Regions from separate parts of the Fundidesulfovibrio butyratiphilus genome, predicted to be linked through region 1. Evidence: predicted binding sites of a transcription regulator. Region 1 holds the regulator's gene; each other region holds the start of a gene.
The links. Region 1 encodes sigma-54, which starts transcription at its own class of promoters, with help from an activator protein. Its sites were predicted from a motif close to CTGGCACGGNNNNTGCTT; they were not measured.
Positions count from the first base shown of each region.

Region 2: nifH (nitrogenase iron protein) is a predicted target of sigma-54. The motif match lies at 2,985-3,002, and genes of this name have one in related genera.
Region 3: ACYQ01_RS06650 (DNA-binding transcriptional response regulator) is a predicted target of sigma-54. The motif match lies at 4,221-4,238, and genes of this name have one in related genera.
Region 4: flgF (flagellar basal-body rod protein FlgF) is a predicted target of sigma-54. The motif match lies at 3,159-3,176, and genes of this name have one in related genera.

Region 1 is NZ_BAAHXA010000001.1:193,461-200,653, reverse strand. It holds gene pyrG (CTP synthase) at 1-769, shown strand, start outside; gene ACYQ01_RS00940 (KdsC family phosphatase) at 766-1,326, shown strand; gene rpoN (RNA polymerase factor sigma-54) at 1,572-3,011, shown strand; gene hpf (ribosome hibernation-promoting factor, HPF/YfiA family) at 3,048-3,590, shown strand; gene ACYQ01_RS00925 (PTS sugar transporter subunit IIA) at 3,591-4,043, shown strand; gene rapZ (RNase adapter RapZ) at 4,132-5,019, shown strand; gene ACYQ01_RS00915 (PTS sugar transporter subunit IIA) at 5,030-5,464, shown strand; gene ACYQ01_RS00910 (PTS sugar transporter subunit IIB) at 5,468-5,926, shown strand; gene yedF (sulfurtransferase-like selenium metabolism protein YedF) at 6,808-7,193, shown strand, end outside.
Region 2 is NZ_BAAHXA010000002.1:272,938-280,130, reverse strand. It holds gene nifD (nitrogenase molybdenum-iron protein alpha chain) at 1-1,307, opposite strand, end outside; gene ACYQ01_RS12385 (P-II family nitrogen regulator) at 1,342-1,716, opposite strand; gene ACYQ01_RS12380 (P-II family nitrogen regulator) at 1,713-2,072, opposite strand; gene nifH (nitrogenase iron protein) at 2,113-2,937, opposite strand; gene ACYQ01_RS12370 (sensor domain-containing diguanylate cyclase) at 3,292-4,584, opposite strand; gene ACYQ01_RS12365 (LysR family transcriptional regulator) at 4,985-5,887, shown strand; gene ACYQ01_RS12360 (hypothetical protein) at 6,291-6,950, shown strand; gene ACYQ01_RS12355 (biotin-independent malonate decarboxylase subunit gamma) at 7,107-7,193, opposite strand, start outside.
Region 3 is NZ_BAAHXA010000001.1:1,398,874-1,406,066, forward strand. It holds gene purD (phosphoribosylamine--glycine ligase) at 1-1,037, shown strand, start outside; gene purE (5-(carboxyamino)imidazole ribonucleotide mutase) at 1,034-1,528, shown strand; gene ACYQ01_RS06640 (hypothetical protein) at 1,693-2,454, opposite strand; gene ACYQ01_RS06645 (sulfite exporter TauE/SafE family protein) at 2,458-3,711, opposite strand; gene ACYQ01_RS06650 (DNA-binding transcriptional response regulator) at 3,810-4,211, opposite strand; gene ACYQ01_RS06655 (hypothetical protein) at 4,483-4,995, shown strand; gene ACYQ01_RS06660 (sigma-54-dependent transcriptional regulator) at 5,596-7,026, opposite strand; gene ACYQ01_RS06665 (sensor histidine kinase) at 7,017-7,193, opposite strand, start outside.
Region 4 is NZ_BAAHXA010000001.1:1,129,183-1,136,375, reverse strand. It holds gene ACYQ01_RS05540 (tetratricopeptide repeat protein) at 1-1,047, shown strand, start outside; gene ACYQ01_RS05535 (tetratricopeptide repeat protein) at 1,333-3,042, shown strand; gene flgF (flagellar basal-body rod protein FlgF) at 3,203-3,985, shown strand; gene flgG (flagellar basal-body rod protein FlgG) at 4,010-4,792, shown strand; gene flgA (flagellar basal body P-ring formation chaperone FlgA) at 4,817-5,809, shown strand; gene ACYQ01_RS05515 (flagellar basal body L-ring protein FlgH) at 5,822-6,580, shown strand; gene ACYQ01_RS05510 (flagellar basal body P-ring protein FlgI) at 6,620-7,193, shown strand, end outside.

The sequences.
Region 1 (7,193 bases):
CTCCATAGGCATCGTGGGCAAGTACGTGGACCTCAAGGAAGCCTACAAAAGCCTGCACGAAGCCCTGGTGCACGGCGGGGCGGCCAACGAGTCGCGCGTGAGCCTGTCCTACGTCAATTCCGAGGAGGTCACCCCGGAAAACGTGGCCCAACGCCTGGCCGGGCTCGACGGCATCCTGGTGCCGGGCGGCTTCGGTTCGCGCGGCGTGGAAGGCAAGATCGCAGCCATAAACTACGCCCGGGTGAACAAGATTCCGTATTTCGGCATCTGCTTGGGCATGCAGTTGGCCTGTATCGAATACGCCCGCAACGTGCTCGGCCTGCCCGAAGCCAACTCCGAGGAATTCAACCGGCAGACGCCCGACCCGGTCATCTACCTCATGCGGGAGTGGTACGACTTCCGCACCAAGCAGATCGAACGCCGCGACCCCAACTGCGACAAGGGCGGCACCATGCGCCTGGGAGCCTACCCCTGCGTGTTGCGCCCCGGCACAAAGGCCATGGAAGCCTACGGCCAGGAACGCATCGAGGAACGCCATCGCCATCGCTTCGAATTCAACAAGGCCTATTTCGAGGTCTTCGAAAAGGGCGGCATGGTGTTTTCCGGCCTTTCGCCCGACGAGGCCCTGGTGGAGATCGTCGAACTGCCCGAACACCCCTGGTTTCTGGGCTGTCAGTTCCATCCCGAATTCAAGTCCAACCCCATGCGGCCCCACCCGCTGTTCCGCGAATTCATCAAGGCGGCCATCGCCAAACGCAAGGGACAATGAGGCGTCCGCTACGTCCCGGCGAAGTGACGGCCAGAGCGCTTCGCCGGGCCCGGTCGGTCAGATTGCTGGTGCTCGACGCGGACGGCGTGCTGACCAACAACGCCCTCTACGCGGGACTGGCCCCGGAAAACGACCTCAAACGCCTGGCCATTGAAGACGGCATGGGCGTAAAGCTGGCCCAGGCCGCGGACATTGAAGTGGCGGTGCTCTCTGGGCTGGGCAATCCCCAGGTGCGCCGACGCATGGAAGAACTTGGCGTCAAGGACTTTCAGGGCGGTCACCTGTCCAAGGCCCCACTTTTTCAAGCGATGCTTGAAGAACGTGGCCTCGCGCCGGAGCAGGCCGCCTTTATGGGCGACGACTGGCTGGACGCCTCGGCGTTGCGCCGGGCGGGATTGGCGCTCACCGTGGCCGGAGCGCAGCCCGAAATCTTGCGTTTGGCGCACTGGATGTCCGCCTGTCCCGGAGGCGCCGGGGCGGTGCGCCAGGCCATCCGGTTTCTGCTCATGGCCCAGGGAAAGCGCGACCCCCTGTGGCGGCGCTGGCTTGACGACTGACGCCGGCAAAAGAGCAAGAGAACAGGCGCGTTCAGCTCCCGGGAATGCCGCTGTCTTTCTGGCGTGTTGGGACTTTTTATTTCGTCCAACAGCCTGTGAATGCACGGCATGTCTTGCTACTTCGGCTTATTGATGGCATACTGTCCTTGTCGAGGCGACATTTCGGCATTTTTTTTGCTAGTCGAATTCCTTTTCTTGTGAAATTTCGACGAATTCGACACGACAACCGGGAGACATGACTCGAAATGGCTTTGGAGCTCAGACAGCAACTCAAGCTATCCCAACAGTTGGTCATGACGCCGCAGTTGCAGCAGGCCATCAAGCTGCTGCAGCTTTCCCGTCTGGAACTGGTGGAGACCGTCCAGCAGGAATTGCTGGAAAATCCGTTGCTTGAGGAATCGCTGATTGAGGACGAGCACCCGGAACCCACCATAGCCGAAGAGCTCAAGGCCCCGGAGTCCAACCGCGAAGAGGCCGAAATGCAGCGCGAGCTGCAAAAAACGGCCGAGTGGGACGACTACATCGGCGATTTCGCGTCCACCAGCCGCCAAGCCACCACCCGGGAATACGAAGCCCCGGAAGACGGCGTTTCCTTCGAGGCCAGACTCTCCGGGCGCACCTCGCTGGAAGGGCATCTCTCCTGGCAGATCAGCCTTTCGGCCCTAAACGAGCAGGAACGCCACATCGCCGAAACCATTGTCGGCAACCTGAACTCCACCGGCTACCTGCAGGCCAGCGCCGAGGAACTCGCCCAGGACACCGGAGCCTCCCCGGAAGAGGTGGAACGCGTGCTCAAGGTGGTGCAGCATTTCGATCCCGTGGGCGTGGCCAGCCGCACTCCGCGCGAATGCCTGCGGGTCCAGCTCGACTTTCTGGGCTACGAAGATCCCATTCTGCTCTCCCTGGTGGACGAACACCTCGAAGACCTGGAAAAGAAGCGCTACAAGGCCCTGGCCAAGAAGTTCAAGATCACCTTCGAAGACATCCGCGAGTATCTGGACATCATCGTGTCCCTCGACCCCATGCCCGGGGCGAGCTTCAGTTCCGCGGACCCGGTGTACGTCAGTCCCGACGCCTACGTGTACAAGTACGGCGAAGATTTCGTCATCGTTCTCAACGAAGACGGATTGCCCAAACTGCAACTTTCGCCGTATTATATGGAAGATGTCAGCCGTTGCGGGCAGGGCAAGGACAAGGACTACCTGCAAGACAAGATGCGCTCGGCCATGTGGCTCATGAAGAGCCTGTACCAGCGCCAACGCACGCTCTTCAAGGTGCTGGAGAGCATAGTGAAATTTCAGCGGGAATTCTTCGAACACGGAGTGAGCAAGCTGCGCCCGCTCATTCTCAAGGACGTGGCCGAGGACATCGGCATGCACGAGTCCACGGTCAGCCGCATCACCACGAGCAAGTACGTGGCCACTCCGCACGGAATCTACGAACTCAAGTTCTTTTTCAATTCGGCGCTCGGTCTGGACGACGGAACAAGCGTGGGCTCCGAGTCGGTCAAGGCTCTCATCAAGCAGCTCATCGGCGCGGAAGACCCCAAAAAGCCCATCAGCGACGAACAGATCGCCGACATCCTCAAGGAAAAGCTGCAGGTGAACATCGCCCGCCGCACCGTGGCCAAATACCGCATGGCCATGGGGATCGAGTCGTCATCCAAGCGCAAGGCCGTCTTGTAAACGCCGCGTCGCGCGGCATTATTCCGGAGGTTTCCCATGAACATCGCTTTCAACTTCAAGAATTTCGAGCCGTCTCCGGGTCTACGTGACTATGCGCTCAAGCGCTTCGAGAAACTTCCGAAATACATCAGCAATTCCGACCACGCCGAAGTGGTCGTCACCTTGCAGGTGGAAAAGACCCGCCAGATCGTGGACGTAGTGATCAGCGCCGACTTCCTGCACATTTCGGCCCATGAGGAATCGGAGGACATGTACTCCACCATCGACCTCATCACCGACAAGCTCGAAGCCCAGATTCGCAAGTTCCGCGACAAAATGAAGGACCGCCGCAAGGCCGCGGCCGGCGTCCGCCTGGACGTGGTTTCCATCACCGAAACCCCTGAAGGGCGCACCCACGCCATCGTGGAGTCGGACAACTTCTCGCCCAAGCCCATGCCCGTTGAAGAGGCCGCTGAACAGCTTGGGGTGGTGAAGGAGGGCTTTTTGGTGTTCATCAACGCCGAGACGGACCGCGTGAACGTGATCCACAGGATGAAAAATGGCGATTACGGCCTGATCGACCCTGGGGTGGTCGTCTAGATGCGCCTGGCGGACTACCTTCGCCAGGAATTCGTCCTGGACGATCTCAAGGCGCAAAACAAGGAAGACGTGCTGGCCGAGCTGGTGGCGCCGTTGGGCGCGCACTGGCCCGACCTGGATTTGGCCAAGGCCAAGCGCGTCCTGCTCGACCGTGAGAACCTGGGCACGACCGGCATCGGCGACGGCGTGGCCATTCCCCACGGCAAGCTCGAAGCCCTGAGCGAGATCGTCATTGTCGTGGGCCGAAGCCTTGGAGGCGTGGACTTCGAGGCCCTGGACCACAAACCCTGTCGCATATTTTTTCTGGTGCTGGCCCCGGAACACGTGGCCGGGCAGCACTTGCGGATTCTGGCCCAGATTTCGCGCCTGTTGTCGGATGAAAGTTTCAGGCGCGGCTTTCTGGAGGCCCCGGACAGGCAGTCCCTGTGGGAGCTTCTTTCCAGCCATGCCTGAGGGGTTCCAGGCTTGAGACGGTCACACAACTATCCAATTCCCCGCCAGGACCAACCTGGCGGGGAATTGTCATGAGAGGGGAGGGGAGATGAGCGACTCGGGCGCGCATCCGCCGGTGGTCATTATCACCGGCCTCTCGGGTTCCGGGAAATCGACGGCCATCAACGTCTTCGAAGACCTGGGCTACTTCTGTGTGGACGGGCTGCCGGCCAGCCTCATGCCCAAGCTGATCAGCCTGTTCAAAGGGCAGGGGGCCAATCGGTACAGAGGCCTGGCCCTGGGCATGGACCTGCGCCAGATAGACTTCACCACCGACTGGCGGGACGTGCTCAACGAATTGGAGCGGGCCGGGGTGCATGTGCAAATCGTGTTCGTGGACGCCTCCACAGCGGAAATCACCCGCCGCTACGCCACCACCCGCCGTCCGCATCCCTTCGAGGCGGAAGGGTATGGCCTGGGGGAGGCCATCGAGGAAGAACGCCGCCGCATGGCCCCGTTGCACGCCCTGGCCGATCTGGTGATGGACACGACGGACTTTTCCGTGCACGATTTGCGTCGGCACCTTCAGGAAAAATGGCGCTTTCTGGAAGGCCAAGCCCGGGCCATGCGGGTGCATATCATGAGCTTCGGCTTCAAGTACGGCCTGCCCAGCGAATCGGACCTGCTGTTCGATCTGCGTTTTCTGCCCAACCCCTATTTCGTCGAGGCATTGCGTCCGTTTTCGGGTCTGGACAAAGCCATTGTGGATTACGTGCTGGCAAAGTCGCCCGGAAAAGAATTTCTGGTAAAATTCAAAACCTTTCTGCTCGATTTGCTGCCCCTTTACGAAGCGGAGGGACGCTACCGGCTGACCATATCGCTCGGTTGCACCGGCGGACGACACCGTTCCGTGGCCGTGGCCGAAGCGGTCTTTGACACGATCCGCCAGGCAGGGTACACGGTTTCGTTGGAACACAGGCATATCGAAAAAGGCTGACATTTCAAGGATGAATACCCATTCCTCAGCAACACCCGTCGGTGTGGTCATCGTCACGCATACCGATTATGGGGCGCGTCTGCTCAAGGCCGCGGAGTTCATCATCGGTCCTCAGCAGAACTGCGAAGCCGTTAGCGTCGACGTCACCCACGAAGTGAATCAAACCGTGGAAACCCTGCGCCAGTCCATCGACCAGACCGACCAGGGTGCGGGCGTCATCATCTGCACGGACATGTTCGGCGGCACACCCACCAACATTTCTCTTTCCCTGCTGGGCTCGCGCACCATCGAGGTGGTGACCGGGGTCAACCTGCCCATGCTCATCAAAATTCTCACCGCGCGCAGCAAACCCCTGGAGCAGTTGGCCGCCGACGCCAAAACCGCCGGCGTTCAAGGCATTGTGGTTGCCGGCGAAGTGTTGCGCAAAAAAGTTTCCGGAGAATAAACCGTGTTCTGGGTGCGCATAGACAACAGGCTCGTCCACGGACAAATCATCGAGGCGTGGCTGCCTTTCACCCATGCGCGGTCCATCGTGGTGGCCAATGACGATCTGGCGGCCGACGTGCTCCGTCAGCAGATCGTTTCCATCGCCATCCCGCTGGGAGTGGAAATTGTCTTTCTGGAAGTTGACGCCGTGGGAACCCACTTGGCCGACAACAAGTTGCAGGGGGCCGACGTGCTGGTGCTTTTCGCGTCCTGCCCGGACGCCAAACGAGCCTATGACCACGGCATGCTGTTCACCTGCCTGAACCTCGGCAACATCCATTATTCTCCCGGCAAAAAACAGATCTGCCAACACATCGCCCTCAGCAAGGAAGACGAGGGCTGCCTGGAATTTTTTCACCACAAGGGCGTTCAACTCGATTTTCGCTGCATCCCCAGTGATCCGGTAAGCCTGAGCTACTGATCCGGCAGGAACCGAAAACCCTTTCCGCGCCCATTCTCCGGAAACGTCCGGAATTCCTTTCCCACGCCTTTTTCCCACCCCGACGAACTTCCGGCTGGAAAAGGCGTCCCAAACGCATCCTGAGCCATTCTCGACGACAGGCTTTTCGGGTCACCCCGGCTTGTCTGAAAACCGACGAGCGGGAGGCGTGCCCGATACTGCGCGGCATCGCCACAGCAGGAGCCCCAAGGCGAATGCATGCGCCTGGCACGCAAGACCGGGGCGTTCGGCCACAACGCGACCCCTGATGCGTATCAACAGCCATTCCTCAGTTCGCACCATTTCAAATCCTCACTTGAACGAGCTGTGACTCCGCCGAATCCTCGTAAGTTCTTTTCGTCGTCGCAGAGGCGAGCGCGAAATCTGTCTTTTGTGTCTGCGGAAGATGTTGCCAGGAACACATTGAAACTGTTGACTTTCCCCACTCTTCCAGACATTTTTTATTTGTCTCATAATGTAAATTATGTAAACTTTAAGAAATTCACCCAACCTTGAAACGGGTCACCACGCGGGCTCGACACGGCCTGGCTCTCTCTTCTTCGCTTGCAGGCATTCTCGGGAAAAGGATCCGTGTTGTGGACCTGGCCGGCGCTCCGACGGGTTTGTTGTTGCCGCCGGGGATACCCAAACACCTCCGGATTCAGGCCCATCGTTTCCCACAGCGCCATGCGACGCGGCACTATGGCTTCAGGGCTTGAACATCGGAAGTATCTATTTGACCTGGGGCCTCCCAGGCGTGAAACATTTTGCACTTCGGCCCGGGACCACCGGAATTCGCATTCGATCGGTGCTTCTCGTCATGAGCCACTTGTCGCGACCTTGGCCGACCCAAAGGAGCTTTTATGACCACTTCCGTCACCACAGTGGACTGCCTGGGCATGACCTGCCCACAGCCCCTTATGGAGTGCAACAAGATCCTTTCCCAGGGGACGCCGCAGAACATGCGTGTTTTGGTCAGCGACCAGGCCGCCCTGGAAAACGTCACCCGCTTTCTCACATCGAGCGGCTATTCGGTCACGTCCAGCGGGCAGGCCGATCGCTGGACTATCGAGGCCGCACTGACCGACCCGCAGGCGCGCTCGGCCAAACCCGAGGACTTTCCCTGCCCCTTGCCGAACTCCGGGCCTCGCTCCGGGGAAAAGGTCGTGGTTTTTCTCTCGTCGGAATTTCTGGGCAAAGGCGACGACATCCTGGGCGGCAAACTCATGGGGAATTTTCTCAAGACCTT
Region 2 (7,193 bases), on a different contig from region 1:
TTCTCCAACTCCTTGCGCCGCTCTTCGCTCAAGCGGGGCTTGTACTCGTTGGGGTCGGCCTCCACGTGCAGTTCTTCGATGTTGCGCGAGTCGGCGTCCACCTTGATGTCGGGGATCACCCGGCGGCCTTCGTAGTCGTCGCGGTGGGCGAACTCGTAGCCCGCGGCCAGGGTGGTCATGCCCATCTCGTGGAAAAGCTCCTGGTAGTGGTGGGCGCGCGACCCGCCCACGAACAGCATGGCGGTCTTGCCCTGGGTGCGGGGGTGCACCTCGGCCAGGGCGGCTTCCACCGGGGGCATTTCCTCGGCGATGACGTCCTCCACGCGATCCATCAGCTCCTTGTCGCCGAAGTAGGCGGCGATCTTGCGCAGGCTCTTGGCCGTGGCGTTGGCGCCGATGAAGTTGATCTTCACCCAGGGGATGCCGTACTTGGTCTCCATCATGTCGGCCACGTAGTTGATGGAACGGTGGCACATGACGGTGTTCAGGTCGGCGGTCTGCGCCGAGGCGAAATCGTTGTAGGTCGAGTTGCCCGAAAACGTGGCGTTCAGGACAATGCCGCACTTGTTGAGTATGCGCTCGATCTCGAAGGCGTCGCCGCCGATGTTGTACTCGCCCAGGATGTTGATGACGTACTTGCCCGTCTTGTTGGGCGTGTCGGACGTGCCGATCACCTCGGTGAAGATCTTGTTGTTGGCGATGTGGTGCCCCGCCGACTGGGACACGCCCTTGTACCCTTCGCAGGAGAAGCCGAACACGTTGATGCCGAGCTTCGCCTTCATCTCGCGGCAGACGGCGTGCACGTCGTCGCCGATGAGGCCCACCGGGCAGGTGGAGAACACCGCGATGGCCTTGGGCTTCAAGAGGTCGTAGGCCTCCTGGATGGCCTGCTTGAGCTTCTTTTCCCCGCCGAAGATAATGTCCTTGTCCTGCATGTCCGTGGAGAAACAGTAGGGCATGTAGTTCGCCGCGTCCGGGGCGCTGGCGTCGGTCTGGTTGCGCCTGGTCAGCCAGGAGTAGAACCCGCAGCCGATGGGACCGTGGGTAATGTTGACGATGTCGCGGGTGGGGCCCAAAATAACGCCCTTGCAGCCCGCGTAGGTGCAACCGCGCATGGTGATGATGCCGGGAACCGTACGGACGTTGGCCAGGATTTCCCGCTCGTCGTTGCCTTCGTTCTCCGTGACGAAAATCTGCTGGGACCGCTTGCGCGCCACTTTCGGCGGATACTTGGCCAAAAGCTCCTTCTTGGCCTCTTCTGGATCGATGGGGGGCGAGACCACATGGTCCTTCATCGGTGCGTCCATATATACCTCGTGTCGGGCTCGACGAGCCCGGCTGTTATTCGATGGCGGGAGCGCCGGCTTCTCCGGTGCGCACCCGCACGGAGTCGGCAACCGGGGCCACGAAGATCTTGCCGTCGCCGGCGGCGCCTGTCCTGTTGGCCTCCATGATGGCCTTGACCACGCCTTCCACCTTGTCGTCGGGCACCACCACGGTGACCACGCGCTTGGCGAAAAGCTTTCCCTTGCTGCCCAGAACCTCGGCGGCCTCCTGGTAACCCTCGGCCGCGCCCTGGGCCACCAGGGCGTTGACCAGGCCCTTGCCCCGGCCCCAGGCCTCGTGGGCGAAGAAGGCGGCCAGGCCGGACTCCGTCAAGGCCCGCTTGGTCTGGTTCATCTTGTTCATGCGGATGACGGCGATGACTTCCTTCATGGCCTGGCCTCCCCGACCGAAGACAGGTCGGTTTCCTTGACGCCCGAACTGATGGTGTACATCTCCTCCACCGGGGTGACGAAGATCTTGCCGTCGCCAAAGTTGCCCTTGCCCCCGGTCCGGGCGGCTTCGATGATGGTCTTGACCACGAACTCCTGGTCCTTGTCGCCGACCACGGTCATGACCATGACCTTGGGAATCTCGTCGTAGGTGATCTCGCCGATCTTGATGCCGCGCTGTTTGCCGCGCCCGGCCACCGACATCTTGGTGGCGGCCGGAAATCCGGCGTCCATGAGCGCCGCCAGAACGTCGTCCGCCTTCTCGGGCCTGACGATGGAACGGATCATGATGAGCATGCGGGTATCTCCTGCTGGTTGGGGTTCACGTCGTCTGGGTCTAGTTGGCGATGCCGTATTCCACGAGCAGCTTTTCGAGTTCCTCGATGGCCAGCGGCTTGGGAATGACGAACATGGAATTGTTTTCGATCTTCTTGGCCAGGGTCAGGTACTCGTCGGCCTGGGGGTGCTCGGGCGAGTAGTCGATGACCGTCTTGCGGTTGAGCTCGGCCCGCTGCACCTGGTTTTCACGGGGCAGAAAGTGGATCATCTGGGTGCCCAGGCGATCGGCCAGGGCGGTGATGAGTTCGGCCTCGCGGTCGACCATGCGGGAGTTGCAGATGAGCCCGCCCAGGCGCACGCCGCCGGCTTCGGCGAACTTCACGATGCCCTTGCAGATGTTGTTGGCCGCGTACATGGCCATCATTTCGCCGGAGACCACGATGTAGATCTCCTGGGCCTTGCCTTCGCGGATGGGCATGGCGAACCCGCCGCACACAACGTCGCCCAGGACGTCGTAGAAGGCGTAGTCAAGGTGCTTGTCTTCCTTGTAGGCGCCCAACTGTTCGAGCAGGTTGATGGAGGTGATGATGCCGCGCCCGGCGCAACCCACGCCGGGTTCCGGACCGCCGGACTCCGTGCACATGGTGCCCATGAAGCCGACCTTGAGGATGTCGTCGAGTTCGACGTCCTCGCCTTCCTCGCGCAGGGTGTCGAGCACGGTCTTCTGCTGCAATCCGCCAAGGAGCAGACGGGTGGAGTCGGCCTTGGGGTCGCAGCCGACGACCATGACTTTCCTGCCCATCGAAGCCAGACCGGCCACGGTGTTCTGTGTGGTGGTGGACTTGCCGATGCCGCCCTTTCCGTAGATAGCGATCTTTCTCATACACGCCTCCCGGGTGATGATGGATTTTGTCGAAAGCGAAACTCCTCTCGCAAAGGGCGTGCCAGGGCGACCTGTTTTTTACAATTTTCGTTATTCTCGTGTTTCGGCGCGGGCTGCGGGGCGTGCCGCTCCCGGAGGCGCTCCGGCGAAACTCGGGGTGCGACAGTTTTGTCAGACAATATTGTAAGAAAAGTTCCTTCAAAATTGTCCAAGAGGAAGGACGCAGCGAGCGGCGGGTCGAAAAGAACGCGCGCGACCGGTTCCCGGGGGTGGGCCGGCAACCGATCGCGCTTGAGTCGCGTGGGAGGGGAAATACCGAGGGGAAAAGAGGGGGAGGCGGTCCGCCCGCCGGGGTCAGCGGGGGCTTTCGGGCTCGTCCCGGCAGGAGGAGCAGACCCGGTTTCGGCCCTGGGCTTTCGCTTCGTACAGGGCCCGGTCCGCGTCCTTGAGCACGCTTTCGATGGAGTCGTGCCCCAGGTCGACGCTGGCCACCCCGATGCTCACCGTGGTGTGAATTGTGGAATTTCCATTGGCCACGGACAGCTCGGCAATGGCCTTGTGCAGACGCGAGGCCGTGAACAGGCCCTGGGTTGCGTCGGTCTGGACCAGCAGGGCGGCGAACTCCTCTCCACCGATACGGCAAAAGAGGTCGGAGCCGCGCAGGAGGTCTTCGCAGACCTTGGCCACGGCCACCAGCACCATGTCCCCGGCGTCGTGGCCGAATCGGTCGTTGATGGATTTGAACCGGTCGATGTCCAGCACGAGCAGGCTCAAGGGCGTGCCGTAGCGTTTGCAGCGTTCGAATTCCCGCTGCCCGCGATTGCAAAATTCCCGCCTGTTGCCCACCCCGGTGAGCGGGTCGGTGCGCGCCAGGGTGTTGAGCTTTTCTTCATGCAGCTTGATGGTGGTGACGTCGCGGAAACTCCAGATCCACCCCGTATAGTTCAGTTCATCCACCGTCTTGCGGGAATTCACCGCGAAGTACTTGCCATGTTTGGTAAGAAAAACGTAGTCGTTCAACGAAAAAATGTCGCCGTTCGACGGCGAAAGCTTCACCGCGCAATTCGAATTGGAAGCGCAGCTGCAAATCGCCTCGAAAAAACTCCACACGCTGCTTCCGACATAGTCCTTCGAAATGTTGAACATGGAGTAGATCTGGCAATTGACTTGCTCGATGTGCAGACTCCGGTTGGCGACGACTATGCCGTCGAATATGGAATCGATCGTCGTGCGCAGGATGGACTCGCTTCTGACCAGCGCTTGCTCCATTCGTTTTCGATACGTGATGTCCACGTTGCATCCCCGTCGCCCGAGATAGACGCCGCGCTGGTCATAGATTGGCCTGCACGTGTGCAGAATCCACGCTTCTTCTCCGTTTTTCTTCCTGACCAGCAGTTCGATTTCGCAATGCGCCTCGTGATTGTTCCGAATGAACTCCTCATGCTTCAACCAGGTGTCGCGCGAGCGTTGGGCCATGATGCATTCCAGGAGCGACTGCGAACAGAAGACGTACTCCTGGGTGGTGTAGCCGGTGACGGCTTCGCAGGCTTGCGAAACCCACACCAGCTTCCCGGCCGGGTCTCGCCAGAATTCCCAATGGTAGGTATAGTCAGCAATAATACGAAGCGTCTTCACATCGTCAATCATACCAAAACCTATCGCCGTATTCCGTTGACTTGTAAACGTTCTATCACATTGCAGCTTGCCGTCGTAGCGGGATGAACTCAACTTCCAGCCTCCGAATATGCACAATTCAATGTGCCATATTCCTTCAGGCTCTGGTTCAGGTCAATCCGTGAAATGGAATACTCCTTATTACAACGGGGAATAGTGTTGCAGACATTAGGATTTTCTTGCAGATGTAAATAAGAAAGTTGGCCTTGCCCTGTTTCATGATTATTGATAGCGCTTCAGGCCGTTTGGCGACGGGCATGTGAAGACGCTTCCTGGCTATCCGTCCCGCCGTGGCATCGAACCTCAGACAAACTACCATTGCCCATGCACTGCCTATGGTCGTGCGCGTCTCTTGCCAAAAAACTGGTGCTCAATGCTTTACAATAGGGAATTTGACTTAAATCTGCTTCCAGCTTTGAAAGTTCTTCTCGCCGAAAAACATATTTCCCGGGCCGCCTTGCGAATGGGCGTCACCCAGTCGGCGATGAGCAAAATGCTCGACAAGCTTCGTCAGGCGTTCAAGGACAAACTCCTGATCCGGCGCGGAGGAGTATACGTCCTGTCCCCCCTGGCGGTCCAACTGCAAAACGCCCTGGAAGCGGTGATGCCGTCGCTTTCCGCCATTTTGAACGGCCACGAGTTCGATCCTTCCACGATCAACCGGGTGTTCAACATCGCGGCCACCGATTTCGGAGCCTTCATCATCGTCCCCCACCTGATCGAGGCCCTCAAGGACAAGGCCGCCTCGGTCCGGATCGTTCCCTGGAGCGACTCCGTTTTCGACGACCTGCGCCTGGGCGCCGTGGACATCGCTTTTTGGCCGTATCCGGCCCCGAAAGAGTTCAACTTCCGCACCGTGCTGCAATGCGGCATGAAATGCCTGGTCCAGAAGGCCCAGGCTCCCCAGTCCGGCCGCATCACGATGGACGACTACATCGAACGCCAGCACGTGTGCGTCACCCGGTCGGACAAGTACAACTCGCTGGTGGACCTCCTGCTCTCGGCGCGGGGCTACTGCCGCAACATCAAGGCCTATGTGCCCTATTTCATGGCCGCCGCCTTCGTGGCCGCCTCGTCCGAATGCGTGGCCACCGTGCCCGACCTCATGGCCGCCCCCCTCGCCGCCGTCACCGGGACCCAGATCGTCGATCCCCCGAAGGAATTTCCGACCATCGACTACCTGCAGGTCTGGCACGAAAGCATGGACGGCAACGTGGCCCACGCCTGGCTGCGCGACAGGATTTACGAGGTGTGCTCGAACATCACCGCCTCGTAACAGCTTGTTGAAAAATCCTTGCTGGCCGCGTTGCTGCGAAAAACGCAAACCCTCAACGGATGCCCACTCCGCTTCGGGCTTGACTTTTTTGCGCGCCTTGCCAGCACGTTGTTTGAACAGGCTGCATGAATCGACTTTTTGGGCGGGCTGGTAAGGCCGCGCCATCCTGTCCGAACCACGTTTTCGTCTTCCCGGAATCCACCGGCCATCCGCCCATCCCGCCGCGCCGCCCCACGGCGCGCCGGCCTGCTCCGGCATTGACACGCCATCGCACTTTTCCTACACGATGAGGTATCCTACCCTTTCCTATGGGTGCGACTGGCCTTCGGGCTGGTCCCTGGCCTCGCGCGGTACAAGGACCAGGCCGGACCGAACCGGGAACCTTTCACCTGATGAGGACGCCATGAAGACTGTTTCGTACGCGTGTTGGGCCCTGCTGCTGTGCTGTTTTATCGCCCTGTCCGCTTCGCCGGCCTCGGCCCAGTTCGGAGTGCTGCAAAAAGGCCTCGACGCGGTGACCAAATCCAAAGACAGCTCGTCCGGCTCCGCGCCGGCCGCCACATCCGGCAAGGGCTTCTCGGGCGGCGTTTCCAAGCCTCTGGCCCAGGCCACGACCTTCAAGAACACGTCGCGCAATTTTGAATTCACCATCCCGGCCGGATGGGAAAAGGTGTCGGGCGAGCCGGATTCCGAGGACGTCAGCTACCAGATGCCCGGAACCACCATGGGCTTTACCGTGCACATGACCCGGATGCAGATGAGCTTTCCCGCCAAGTCCTCGGTGGACGCCAGCCTCAAGTCGGCCAAGGAGGACATAAAGATCGACAAGCTGCTGGAAGCCAAGCGGCGCGACGACGGCACGCCCAAGAAGAAGTGCGGGATCATCGGCTGGGAAGTGGTGGAAGCCCCCCAGAAGAACGGCATCCAGCGCATCATCTGGCAGGGATACGACAAGGACAACTACTACATGAATTTCATGGCCTTCAGCGCCAACGAGGACTTTACCGCCTCGCGGGAAACGCTGCGCCGGATCATGGACTCCATCAAGTTCTGCAACAACTGACCGTCTCTGACCGAAGGGCGGGGGAGGCCCGGCCTCTCCCGGCCCTTCGCCGCACAGGGGGCCAACCCCCTTACGCTCCCGGTTTCCGCGGCGTTCGGCCGCCCCGCTCCGTTCGCGGGAAGCGCCGCGCCCCCCAGGCGCGCCTCCGGCCGCTTTTCAGGCCGAGGCCACCAGGTTCATGACATCGCGGGCCATGGTGCGGCCGCAACGCTCCTTGCCCAGTTCGGCCCGGTTGTCGTCCGA
Region 3 (7,193 bases), 1.2 Mb from region 1:
CGGCCCAAGCGAACATTCCCTGCTTCGGCCCGAACGCCTTCGCGGCCCAGCTCGAGGGGTCCAAGGCCTTCGCCAAGCAAATCATGCGCGAAACCGGCGTGCCCACGGCCGACTTCGCCGTGTTCGACGACCACCAGGCGGCCCGCGCCCATGTGGAGAGTCGCCCCCTGCCCATGGTGATCAAGGCCGACGGCCTGGCCGCAGGCAAGGGCGTGGTGGTCGCCCAAACCCGTGAACAGGCCCTGGACGCCCTGGACGAAATGATGGTCCGCAAAGTCTTCGGACAGGCCGGAGCCCGCGTTGTGGTCGAAGACTGCCTGTTGGGCGAGGAAGCCTCGTTCCTGGCCTTTTGCGACGGCGAACGCGCCGCGCCCATGCCCTCCTGCCAGGACCACAAGGCCGTGTTCGACGGCGACACCGGTCCCAACACCGGCGGCATGGGGGCCTACAGTCCGGCTCCGGTGTTGCCCCGCTCCCGCTGGGAGGAAATGACCGCTCTGGTCATCACGCCCATCCTCAAGACCCTGGCCGCCAAGGGCCACCCCTTCAAGGGCGTGCTCTACGCCGGACTCATGATGACCGGAAACGGCCCGCTCGTGCTCGAATACAACGTGCGCTTCGGCGATCCGGAGTGCCAACCCCTGCTCATGCGCCTGGAGTCGGACCTGGCGGAAACCATGCTGGCCTGCGCCGCCGGACGCCTCGATCCTTCCGCCCTGCGCTTCACCGACCGGACCGCGCTGTGCGTGGTCATGGCGGCCGAGGGCTATCCCGGAAACTACCCCAAAGGCATGGCCATCTCGGGCATCGAAAACGCCGAGGCCGACGCCAACGTGAAGGTCTTCGTGGCCGGGGCCAAACGCGAAGGCGACGCCCTGGTCACCAGCGGAGGCCGGGTTCTGGGCGTCACCGCCCTGGACTCGGACCTGGCCGCCGCCCAGAGGCGGGCCTATCAGGCAGTAGGCAAGGTCACTTTCGAGAACGCGTTTCATCGCTCCGACATCGGGGCCAAGGGCATAGCCAGGAGCCAAGCATGACCAAGGTCGCCATATTCATGGGTTCGGCTTCGGACGAGGGCGTCATGCGCCCCTGTTCCGAAGTGTTGCAAAGCTTGCAGATTCCGCATCTTTTCACCGTCACCAGCGCCCACCGCACCCCGGAACGCACCGAGGCCCTGGTGGCGCGTCTGGAAGCCGAAGGCTGCCAGGTTTTCATCTGCGCCGCCGGCATGGCCGCCCATTTGGCCGGGGCCGTGGCCGCGCGCACCATCAAGCCCGTCATCGGCGTGCCGGTGAACGCCTCGCCCCTGGGCGGCATGGACGCCCTGCTGGCCACGGTGCAGATGCCGCCGGGATTTCCCGTGGGCACCGTGGCCCTGGACAAGGCCGGGGCCAAAAACGCCGCCTGGCTGGCCGCCCAGATTCTGGCCCTGGGCGACCCCGACCTGGCCGAACGCATCCGGGCCGCACGGCGCGGATTTGTCGACGAGGTGGAAAAGGCCGCTCATAAAATCGAATCCGGGAAATAATCGCCTTCGGTCCTGCGCGCCGGCGCATCCCGGTCGCCGCTTCTGACGCTTTCGCGTGGTCGCGGCCAGGCGACGCGCCAGGGTCCGTACTGCCGCGAAATGTCAAAGCCCCCTCCCGCCTGGCGGGAGGGGGTTTGTTTGTTTACCGGGTTTCTCGCCTGTGCTTACGCTTCCTTCTTGACCTTGGCCTTCGACATGGAAAGCCCCAGGCCTTCGAACATGAAGAAGATGGAGAAACCGTACCACAGGGTGTAGAGCACGTAGAAGGCGAGCAGGCCCACCAGCAGCGGGATGTTCTTGGAAACAGGCTCGCCGTCCACACCGTAGAAGTTATAGGCGGGTTCGATGGCCTTGCGCATCACGGTGTCGAGCGCCTTGGCTTCGGGAATGTACTTTTCGCGCTGCAGGGGCTTGATCATGGCCCCAAAAGCCTTCCACAGCACCTTGATCTGCTTGCGGGCTTCTATGTTTTCGGGCTTTTGCAGATCTTCCTCACCCTTGACGTTGAACACCTGCAAGGACTTGTTCATGGCGTATCCGGTCACCACGCCGAGGTCCGCCTTGATGCTCATGACATTGTCCTTCACATCCACCTGGGCGCCGGCGGCGACGAGGGCCGCGGCTTCAGTCTGGGCGTCCTTGTTGGCGATTTCCTGTCCCTTGGCCGCATCGGGCTCGACCTTGATGTCAGGACGGGCGACCACCACGTTGACGCTCACCACCTTGCCCTTGAGCTTGTCCACGACCGTCTTCACTTCCGGGAAGTAGTCGGCGGAATGCTTGGACAGCATGTTGAAGAAATCATCGGAAAACTGCAGTCCGGTTCTTCCGTTGAATGAGGGCGACATGATGTAGAGAAACACCCCCACGAACGTGATCAGCAACAGAAACCCCTTAGAGAAAGCACCTTTGTTGGCGATAAGCATGATCTACTCCTCCCCGCGCAGCTTGCCGATATTGACGAAGAACTTGGCGAACACCCACACACCGAACAAGCCCACGACGATCCAGAACACCCACATGCCGATCTGTTCGATCGTGTTGTTGAACTGAGGCGGCAGGGACACGTAGCCAAGCTCCGTGAACTTCTTGGGCAGGGTGGTCACACGGTTGATGAAACCGGCCAGGATGGACATGGCGTAAAAGCCGCGGATCTGCACGCCGGACACCACCTTGGTGGTGAGAGCGCCCACCTGGATGCCCAAAAGCGATCCGATGAGCATGCCCATGGCCAGGGTGTAGAACACGAAGCCGTAGATCGCGTATTCCTTGATGGCCGCGAAACCGGCGGTGAAGATGATCTGCAGAATGTCGGTGCCCACCGTGGTCATGGAGGAGACGCCGAACACGTACACGAACATGGGGAAGGTCACGAAACCGCCGCCCACGCCCATGATGGCGGCCAGAAGACCGACAAAGGCGCCGCCGCAGGCCACGACCCAGGCCGAAATCTGGCGGCCGCCGGGCACGAAGTCCTCGTCGAAGGTGACCATGGGGGGAATCTTGAGCGACTGCACCTTGAGACCCAGGGGCGGAACGCCGCCGCCGGCAGGTCCGCCGTGGGCGTCGCCGCCGCCGCCGCCCTTGCTGGTCTTCAGGAAGTCAAACATGGCGTAGAAGCCGAGAAAACCCAGCAGCACCGAGTAGATCGCGGAGATAAACAGCTCGGAAAGCAGCGGGTCGGCGTTGTACAGTCCTTTGTTGATCGCGCCGCCGCCTATTGCGCCGAACACCGATCCGCACAGGAAACTGACCGCCAGCTTGCCCGAGACGTTGCCCAGCTTCTTGTGCACGGTGGTGCCCATGATGGCCTTGGCGAAGATGTGGAACAAGTCCGTGCCGACGGCCAGGATGCCCTTGACGCCCGCGGCCATCAGGGCCGGGGTGATGATGAAGCCGCCGCCGGCGCCGATGCAGCCGGTGATGAGACCGGCGGCCAAGCCGACCGCGATGGAAGCGAGAAAGATGGTGGTTGTGTAGTGCGCCGGCATGTAGGCCCGCTTGCCGCCGATGACATCGGCCGCCTCGACGCAGGTGAAGGCCAAGATGGGCAGGACCAGCAAAGCCAGGAACAGGAGTTTCTTCCTGTTCTTCACGATGTTCATGGACACTTCGTAGTCCCACTTTGCGTGGGCTCTCGAACCGGCCATCAAGAACTCGAACACGTTTCGAAAGAAGTTCACTGCAAAGACCTCCACTTGAGTTAAAGCCTGTTACCCTTTGACCGACTCTCCAGCGGGGACCCCTTTCGCGCGGCCTTGCGGCTGCGTCGAAGCGATCGTTATTTCCCGCATCCTTCCGACTTTCTGGCGTTCTCAAGAATCCGGCACACGGCCCGAAGCAGTCGGGCCGGGTCCTGATCCTTGGGAACGAAAACCGTGCGCCCCTCCAACAGACAGCCTTCGGCCTCCTCGGCGCTGTGGGCGCGCACCACCACGGGCAAACCGGGCTTGCGGGCGCAGACCCGGCGGATCACGCCGCCAAGGTCGATGTCGGCCGCGTCCAGGTCGAGCACCAGCACGTCGCCGCCGGACATGGCCATTTCCCCCGCTTCGCATCCCAAGGCGCAGGTCTTTACCGCGTAGCCGGCTCGCTCGAACTCGCGGCGCAGAAAGTCCCGCACGTGCCGATTGCGTTCGGCCAGGACGACGATGGGGTGGGTGGTCATGGTTTCCATGGGCATGTTCCCCTTAGGCAAAGCTCGTGCCGAAATGCACAATTTGCAACACCCTAATATAACTTACTAATTATTTTCCCTGTTCCTGGAGGAAGCGTTTTTGGTGTCAATTTTTTTTACAGTTCGTCCATTTCTTTTTTCCTTTTCCCGAAACAGACTCTTTCAGTCGTATTCAATGACGCATTTTCCTCGCCCCGGACTTGTCCTAGGGGACGAAAGCTTCTACCCTCCCGCCATGTCTTCGCAGCGCAACGATTTTCAACGGATATTGCGCGCCTTGCGCGTGGCCCCGACCGATCCCGTCGCCGACCGGGTGGCCGGGCTCTGGCAGAAAGCCCTCCGCCTCGCCCAGCCCACCACCTTTGCCAAGGATCTGGAACGCGAAGACTTTCTCGACCGTTTCGCCCCCCACGCCCGGGCCAGCCTCCGGCTCATGCACCGTCTGTGGGGCTGCGACCGGGTCTGGGTCCTGGCCGCCACCCTGGGGCCGGACCTGGAAAACCACGCCGCCAAACTCTTCGCCGACTCCCGGGCCTTCGACGGCTACGCCCTGGAGCGCATGGGGGCCTTCCTGGCGGACAAGACCATGCGCCAGCTCAAGGCCGAACTCGGGACCCTCGCCCCCTGCGGGCCGTCCTACAGCCCCGGGTATCTGGACTTCTCCCTGGAGGCCCAGGCCCCCCTGGTGGCGCTCGCCCGCCAGGGCCTGCCCCTGCTGGGCCTCACTGCGGGATACGCGCTGACTCCGTCCATGAGCGTGACCGCAGTCATGGGCCGGTTCGCGCCGTAGCGCCCTCCACTCCGCGCTGACCGCGTTGCCGCGAAAAATGCAGACCCACGAGTTCCCACTCCCCTTCGGACCTGACTTTTTGCGCGCTTTGCCAGCAGTATTGTTAACAGCCTGTTGGAAAATCCTTGCTGGCTGCGTTGCTGCGAAAGACTCAAACCCTCAACGGATGCCAACTCCGCTTCGGGCTTGACTTTTTCTCGCGTCTTGCCAGCAAGTGTTTTGAGCAGGCTGCAAGAATCGACTGTTTCAACGGGCTGTTAAACGGCCGCGAGACGAGGCGTTTGGAACGGCCTGATCGCGGACGGACCGCGCGGCCAAGGCGTGGACGAAGTGACGAAAACGCAGACACGGGCGGGAACTCCCGCTCCCACGAACGGGGCGGATCGGGAAGGAAAACCACGGGGAGGAAAGGATTCCGGGCCAACGCGCCTTGCCGGCCAAGCGGGCGGTTCAGGGCGACGAAGAGGCGGGGGACGCTCCGGGCGCGGGTCCCGGCCGGGTCAGGCGGCCTGGCGCATCAGGTCCGCGCGGACTGCCCCGCCGCTCCCGTGACGAACCGGGCGAAAGAGACGAACACGACCACGCTCCCGGCGCGCGGTCTCACCCCGGGGCGTCGCAGGTACGCACGCTCGATTCGACGACCAGACCCAGCTTGTCCATCTTGGCCAACAGGGTGGGACGCGAAACGCCCAGCAACCGGGCCGCCTTGGAGCGGTTGCCCCCGCAGACGTTGAGGGCCTCGGCCACCACCATGCCGGTGAAGCGGTCGGTCAGTTCGCTCAGCAGGTTGGGGCCGGCGTCGTTCACGGCCCGGCGCACCCACGCCTTGAGGGCGTCCTCGCCTTCGGGCCGGGGCTCGGGAGCGCGCCCGGCGATGGCGGCCTGCACGTCGGCGTCGCTGATGGGCAGGCCCCGGCTGAAAATCAGGGTCTTTTGCAGCACGTTGGCCAGCTCGCGCACGTTTCCCGGCCAACTGTGCTCGGCCAAGGCCACCAGTCCGTCGGGCGACACGCCGGGATTGACCAGATGCATGCGCGAGGCGTGCAGACTGAGAAAGTGTTCGGCCAGTTGGGGAATATCCTCTTTGCGTTCGCGCAGGGGAGGCAGGGTGATGGTCACCACCTTCAGGCGGTAGTACAGGTCCTCGCGAAAACGGCCCTCGGCCATGGCCGCGTCCAGGTCGCGGTTGGTGGCGGCCAGGATGCGCACGTCCACGCTGACGGGAGCCCCTCCCCCCAGACGCTCGATCTGCTTCTCCTGCAGAAGGCGCAGGAGCTTGGCCTGGATCGACGGTGGCATGTCGCCGATTTCGTCCAGAAACACGGTGCCGCCCCGGGCCTGTTCGATCTTGCCGGCCCGGCGCTGGTTGGCTCCGGTAAAGGCCCCCTTCTCGTGGCCAAAGAGTTCGCTTTCCAGGAGAGTCTCGGGAATGGCCACGCAATTGACCACCACAAAAGGCTTGCTCCTGCGGGGGGAATAGCTCCACAGGGCCCGGGCGGCCAACTCCTTGCCCGTGCCGGACTCGCCCTGCACCAGCACCGTGGCGTCGGTGGCGGCCACACGGCCCAACTGCTTGTACACCTCGCGCATGGCCCGGCTTTGGCCCACCAGGTTCACCTGGGGTTCGTCCACGCTGGCCGCCGGTTCGCCCTCGCGCTTTCTGGCCCGCGACGAGGCGTCCAGGGCCTGGCCGATCAGGGTGAGCATCTCGGGGATGTCGAACGGCTTGAGAATGTAGTCGAACGCGCCCTTGTTCACGGCCTCGATGGCCGTATCCGTGGCTCCGTAGGCGGTCATGATGATCACCGGAACCCCGGGGTCCTTGGCCTTCATGCGCGAGAGCGCTTCGAGTCCGCTCATTCCCGGCATGCGCACGTCCATGACCACCAGGTCCGGCCGGTCGTGCTCCACGCGGGCGACGCCCTCCTCTCCCGAAGGCGCGGTCAGGGCCTGGTGTCCGTCCTGCACGAGCAGTCGGGCGAAACTGTCGCGCAACCGGGGATCGTCGTCCACAATGAGAATCAGCGCCACCGGGCTCCTCCCTGTACTTCGGCGTCGAACGGCAGGGTCAGGGTGAACTTGGCCCCGCCGACCTTGCTCTGGGAGAGCGCAAGCGTGCCCCCGTGCTCGGTGGCGATGCGCCGGGCAATGGGCAGGCCCAGGCCTGTGCCGTCCTCCTTGGTGGTGAAAAACGGTTC
Region 4 (7,193 bases), 940 kb from region 1:
GCCGCGCTCCTCGCTCAGATGAAGAAGCCGGAAGAGGCCCTGGAGTCCTTGAACGACCTGCTCAAGCGGTTTCCTGACGAGGACGACCTGGCGATGAAGCGGTTTCTGGCCCGGACCATGCTCGAAAAGGCCGAGATCCTGAGCGATCTGGGGTGCGAAACCCAGATGCGCGACACCCTGGCCGCGCTGGTCGAACGCTTTGGCGCGTCCGACGACCGGGAGATTTCCGTGTTTGTGATTCAGGCATTGTTTTCTCAGGGGCGGTTGGCGGCCGAGCAGGGCGACCTTTCGAAGGGGGGCGGGCTGTTGGACCAGGCCATACAACACGCCCGGGCCGCAGGGTTTGACCGTAACGCCGAACTGGGCTTCGCCCGTCTGCTGAGTTTCAAGATGGAAATCCTCCAGGAGGGCCATCGCTACGATGAGGCCCTGAAGGTTTACGAGGACCTGAACCGCCGCCTTTCCCCGAGCGAGAATCCGGAGGTTCGGCCCATGCTGGCTATGGCGCTGTACAACTCGGCGTTTTTCCTGCGCGAACTGGGGCGCTCCAAGGACGTTATGGCCCGGCTCGAAGCCCTGGACAAGCGCTTTGGAGACAGCCCCGATCCTCGGGTGCGGGCCGTGGTCGCACGGGGGATGTTGAACAGGGGATACATGTTTGCGGACATGGGGGAGCCGGGCAACAGCCTGGCCGCCCTTGACGAGATCGTGGCCCGGTTCGGGGCCGACAAGGACCCGGCCGTGCGGGAGTGGGTGGGCATGGCCCTGTACAGCAAAGGCATGGCCCTGGACAAGGCAGGCGAGCCCGAACAGGCCCTGCGGGCTTTCGAGCGGTGCCGTCACATTCTGGCGGGATACGACCAAAAGTATCTCCGGCGCTTGACCTGCGAAACCCTGACCAAGGCGGCGGACGTGGCCGACCGGTTGGGGAAAAAGGCCGAGGCGCGTGCGTACCTCGACGCGATGGTCAAGGATTTTGGCGACTCGCACGACCCGGAAATCCGGCGGCTGGTGGAAAAGGCCAAGGCGAGTCTCACGAGTTCTTGACAGGGGGACCGGCTCGCGGCGGCGAGCGGGGGATGCGGCCTCGCCGCAGCGACCGGTAACAGCCCGTTGAAAGAGTCGATTCTTGCAGCGCGTTCTTTGAACAGGCTGGTAAAGGTTCCGGGCCGGGGCAACGGCGTGGACTCGTTGACGCCGGCCGGTACGGCGGATAGGGTGCGGCGTATTGTGTAACATGTTTACGAAAACACTTTCGCCCAGCGCGTGTCTGCAACGAAGCGCTTTTCCCGCGCATGCGTCTGGCCGATTTGGTCAACGAAGAGAGACCCCATGCGTTGTTGTGTTCCCGTCTTGCGCCTGCTGGTCGTGTTGACGCTGCCGCTGGCTCTGAATTTGGCTGCGGCTGACTCCGGCCTGGCCGCCGAGCGCGGCCGCACGGCCGCAAGCGATGACGCCGCGCGGCTGGAGAAGCGCATCGACGACCTGGAGTCCCAGCTTCGCCAACTTAAAGACATTGAAACGTTGCGGAGACAAGAAAGCGAACGGAAAAGAGGTGACGACCTGCAGCGTCTGGGAGACCGATTTCAGGACGTGAAAACCCAGACGACTGAGCAGGCGAAGGCCGTGCATGGGTTGGATGTGAAGGTCACAGAAGCTCTTTCATCCGCAAAGACAGCACAAGTTTTTTTGGCAGGGCTTGGCCTCTTGATCACGTTGTGTATGGTTATAATTGGTGGAATTTCGTTTTTTAATGCAGGGAGAAAAGGAAGGGAGGAAGCGGAGAAGGCTGCAGAGCAGTGGCTTAAAGAGAACATGGAGAAATACGAAGATAACATGTTAGCATGGGGTTCAAGACAAGAGTCTGAGTTCAAGTCAAAAATTGAAAAACTTGTTGAAGAATATAAAAATAAGTTTGAACAAGAGTTGCAATGTCTCTGCAAGGTTCGCAACGATGCTGAAGAAAATTTGGCTCAAATTATCAGCAAGGTGCAACTCGCTGCTAGCGAGGGAAGAAGTCCTGCCCTGTCAGACAAGCAGGAAAAGCTTCTTGAAGAGGCCGGAGAAGAATTAAAAAGTGAAGATGAAAGTGGATTTGCATACACAGATTGGAGATTAAAAGCGTTTATTGCGTATAATAATTCTGATTACATGAATGCTGTTCGTTGTTTCGAGAAAATAATAGAAGACGCCGGGGCGCCTGATAACGAAAAAGCAAAAGCTCTTTTTAATAAGGGAATCGCGCTCCACAAACAGAATAATACTGATGGTGAATTGGCCACCTACGATGACGTGATTCGCCGTTTTGGGGACTCTCGCGACCCCGGCGTTCAGGAGCAGGTGGCCAAGGCGCTTGTTAATAAGGGGGCTGCACTTAGAGAAATGAAGAATATAGAAGGGGCATTGGCTGCACTTGGCGAGGTGATTGTTCGTTTCCATAACTCAACGGAGCCTGGTCTTCAGGAGGCTCTAGCGATGGCGCTTGTCAACATGGGGACACTCCATCACAGGCTGGGTAACACAGCGAAGACAGTGTCTTGTTACGAAGAGGTTATACATGAATATGGTGATAGCAATGAGCCAAGCCTGCAGACGCAAGTGGCAAAGGGATACAGCGGGCTGGGTTTTGAAAAGCTTCTTCAGGCCAAGCAGATTTGGTATAATGAGCCACAGCGTTTGGCTTTACTTGATGACGCGTTGAAAAATATTGAAAAAAGTATGGTCTATATTCGTGGTAAAGATCGCATAGGGGCGCTCGGCAACAAAGCCTACGCATTATTTCTTGTTGGCAGACAGGACGAAGCTAAACCAGCCCTTTTACGTGCTTTAAAAAGAGGTGGAAAAACGCTTTTTAATGATAAAATATTCGATTCTCAGTGTCACCCCGTCCCCGAAGACGAAGCCTTTCGCGCCCTGTTGGACGAGCTTTGGGCGCAGGTGAAGCCCACCTTGCCGGCGGCCATGGGCGGTACGGCCGATGGCCCTGGCGACGCTCAGGCCGGTGACAAAGGCGACTCCCAGGCCCATCACGACAAGGGCTGATACGATCGCCCCGTCTTCCTCCCGTCCTTCCTCGTAGCCCTTTCTCGCGGGCGTTTGTCGGCCTTTTCGCCGGCGTCGGTGTTTGTCGTTTCGCGCCGGCGTCAACTTCTCTCCCCTTGGCACGCTTCCTGCTGATCCCCGGTTCGAGGAGGCGTCCGACATGCAGCAAAGCTCAATAAGCGCGATATTCGGCGCTCTCAGCAACGAAATGCGGCTCAATATCATCGCCAATAATTTGGCGAACGCCAACACCGTGGGCTACAAGGCCGACAAGGTTTCGTTTCAGGACGTGTTCCAGCGTCTGGCCACCGACTACGCCCCGGATCCTCGCGACGCCCTGCACCTCAAGAAGCGGCTGCCGAGCGCCGTCATCGTGGCCAAGCCCCGCCTGGCCGAGCAGACCGTGGACCTCAGCCAGGGGGCGCTCGAACATACCGAGAACCCCTTCGACCTGGCCATCAGCGGCCCGGGGTTCTTCCGGGTGCAGACGCCAAACGGTCCCATGCTCACGCGCAACGGACAGTTCTACCGCAATGTGGACGGTCAACTGGTCACCAACCAGGGGTTCGCCCTCATGGGCCAGTCCGGCGCGGTGAGCGTGCCCGAAGGACGCAACGTGGCCATCATGCCGGACGGCTCGGTCATGGTGGACAACCAGCCCGTGAGCAGCGTGGACCTGGTGAAGGTCGCCGATCCCAAGACCCTGCAAAAGGTGGGCTCCAGCCTGTTCACCGGGGCCAACGGCGCCCTGCCCGCCACCCAGGCCACCAATACCAGCGAAACCATGATCTACCAGGGATACCTGGAAAAACCCAACGTCAACGTGGTTACGGAGATGGTGGGCATGATCGAGGCGCACAGAAGTTTCGAGGCGTATACCAAGATCATCACCAGCACCCAGGACATGGACGAAAAAGCCTCCCGCGTGGGCGAGTCCAGGTAATCGGATTAAGGAGGAAACACCGTCATGATGCGATCCCTGTACACGGCCACCACAGGCATGCAGGCCATGCAACTGCAGATAGACACCATGGCCAACAACCTGGCCAACGTGAACACCATCGGTTTCAAGAAAAGCCGGGCGGAGTTCGAGGACCTCATGTACCAGACCTTGAACGTGGCCGGCACCCAGAACGAAAGCGGCTCGCGCCTGCCCACGGGCTTGCAGGTGGGCATGGGCGTCAAGCCCACGACGGTGCACAAGTTCTTTTCCCAGGGCGATTTTCAAAACACCGGCAACCAGTTGGACATCGCCATCTCCGGCCAGGGCTTTTTCAAGCTCGACGCCAACGGCGACGAGGTCTACACACGCGCCGGCTCGTTCAAGACCAACCAGGACGGCACCATCGTCACGGCCCAGGGCTACATCCTGCAACCCCAGTTCACCGTGCCGCCCGAGACCGTGACCATCACCATCACCGAGCAGGGCAAGATTTCCTGCACGGGCCGCGACGGGACGGAATTGGCCTCCACCACCATCCCCGTCTACACCTTCATAAACCCCGCCGGCCTGACCGCCCAGGGGCGAAACATCTACAAGCAGTCCGACGCCTCGGGCGCTCCCCAGGAAAACACCCCCGGCGACTTGAACGCCGGAACCCTGGTGCAGGGATATTTGGAAATGTCCAACGTGCAGATGGTGGACGAAATGGTGGGGCTCATCGTGGGACAGCGCGCCTACGAGGCCAACTCCAAGACCATCACCACGGCCGACGCCATGTTGCAGACGGCCACCAACATCAAGCGGTAAGGGCGAACAAGGGAGGGACAGCGCATGTTGATCAAGACCACCGGCGCGCGTCTTCTGGGCGCTTTTATCCTGGTGTCGGCGTTGGCCGCGGCCCAGATCGTTTTCGGGGCGGATCCGTTCACCTGGCGGGTGCGTCTGCTGCCCGCGGCGGCCATTTCCGGCGACCGGGTCATGCTCGGCGAGATCGCCCAGCCCGTGGGCGACATGGACGCCGAAACCTGGAAGATTCTCGCCGAAACCCCCCTGTGGAACTTTCCCGGACGCGAGGGACAGATGACCCTGGCCCGCAGCAAGGTCATAGCCGATCTGGAAAAGATTTTTCCCAACGTGGAAGGCAATTTCGTGGTGCCCGAGCAGATCACCCTGCGCAAGGGAGGGGCCAAGCCCGTGTCCGGCGGCGACGTGAAAAAGCTTGTCGTCGAGTTTTTGACGCGATCCATGAACAACGAACCCGGGGACCTGGAGGTCAAGGACATCCATATGCCCCAGCAGGTCTTTGTCAACGAGGAGAGCGAGCGCCTGTCCATCGAATCCGGCGGCCCCGTAGCGCCGGGCCGGGTGCACATGCGCATGGTGGTTTCGGACTTGGAGGGCAAGACCCTGCGTCAGGCTTCGGCCACGGCCTTCGTCAACTTTTGGCGGATGATCCCCGTGTCCTCGCGCGACCTCTATGTCAAGGAAGGCTCCATCAAGGAAGGCATGTTCATCTACGAAAAGCGCAACATGGCCTACGTCAAGGGCATTCCCTGGGACCCCAAGTCGCCCGAGCTCATGCGGGTGAAGACCTCGCTCACGCCGGGAACGCCGCTGACCAGCGAAACCCTCGAACCCATGCCCCTGGTGAGCAAGGGCGACCAGGTGATCCTGGTCTGGAAGGGACCGCACATTCAACTGACAATGCCCGTCACCGCCCTGACCGAGGGCGGCAAGGACAAGCTGATAACGGTACGCAACATGCAAAGCGGCAAGGAACTGACGGCCACGGTGGTCGATTCCAAGACCGTGGTCGCCCGGTAAGGAGGAGGCCCCATGAATTCCAACATCAAGACCCTGGTCGCCCTGGCCGTGTCGGCAGCCCTGTGCGGCGGCTGCGTGCAGCCGGCCACCAAGAATCCGACGCCCATGCCGTCGCTGACCCCGCCCGTGGCCCAGGCTCCGCCTCCGTCGCACAATCCGGCTTCGCTCTATTCCCAGGCCTCCCAGCCCAACTACCTCTATGAGGACAACCGGGCCAGGCGCGTGGGCGACATCGTGATGGTCAACATCGTGGAGAAGTCCGACGCCAAGAGCACGGTCAAGACCAAGAGCAACAAGGACAACGAAACCAACATGGGCGTGTCGGCCTACATGAGCAACCACCAAATCGACCCCGTGCCCGGGTCGACCCTGCTCACCAACGCCGGGGTCAACGCCGGCCAGCTCATCAACATGCAGGGGCGCATCGGCTCAAGCCCCATCGTGAAGACCAGCTCGAACAACCAGTTCACGTCGGACGCCGAAACCAGCCGCAAGAACTACATCACCTCGACCATCGGATGCCGGGTGGTGAACATCCTGCCCGGCGGGGTCATGCAGGTGGAAGGCGCCAGACAGGTGCGCGTCAACGACGACACCCAGATCATGGTGGTGCGCGGTCTGGTCCGGCCTTCGGACATTCAGCCCGACAATTCGATCAATTCCGTGGCCATGGCCGAATGCCAGGTGGAAATGTACGGCACGGGCGTGCTGGCCGACCGGCAAAAGCCCGGCTGGTTGTCCAGGGTGCTCGACAACGTGTGGCCCTTCTAGGCGCGGCGAGGCGGATGGGACATCCAGGGAGAGGATGACATGGCTTTCACGACAATGTTCAAGACGGCGCTGGCGGCTCTGATTCTGGGACTGGCGCTCCTGGCGCCCACCCAGGCCCAGGCGGCCCGTATCAAGGACTTGGCCTCCTTTTCGGGGGTGCGCACCAATCAGCTCGTGGGCTACGGCCTGGTGGTGGGGCTTACCGGAACCGGAGACAAGCGCGGGTCGGATTTCACCATCCAGACCATCTGGAACATGCTCGACAAGATGGGCGTGCGCGTGGACAAGAAGACCCTGCGTCCGGCCAACGTGGCGGCGGTCATGGTGACGTGCCAAATGGACTCCACCACCAAGACCGGCTCCAAGCTCGACGTCACGGTCTCGTCGCTGGGCGACGCCACCAGCCTCATGGGCGGCGTGCTGCTCTTGACGCCGCTCAAGGGCGTGGACGGCAACGTCTACGCCATCGCCCAGGGGCCGGTGGCCGTGGGTGGCTTTCAGGCCTCCGGCGCGGCGGCCTCCACCACCAAGAACGTGCCCACCGTGGCCACCATTCCCGGCGGGGCCAACGTGGAGCGCGCTCTGGATTTCGAGTTCAACGCCCAGCACGATC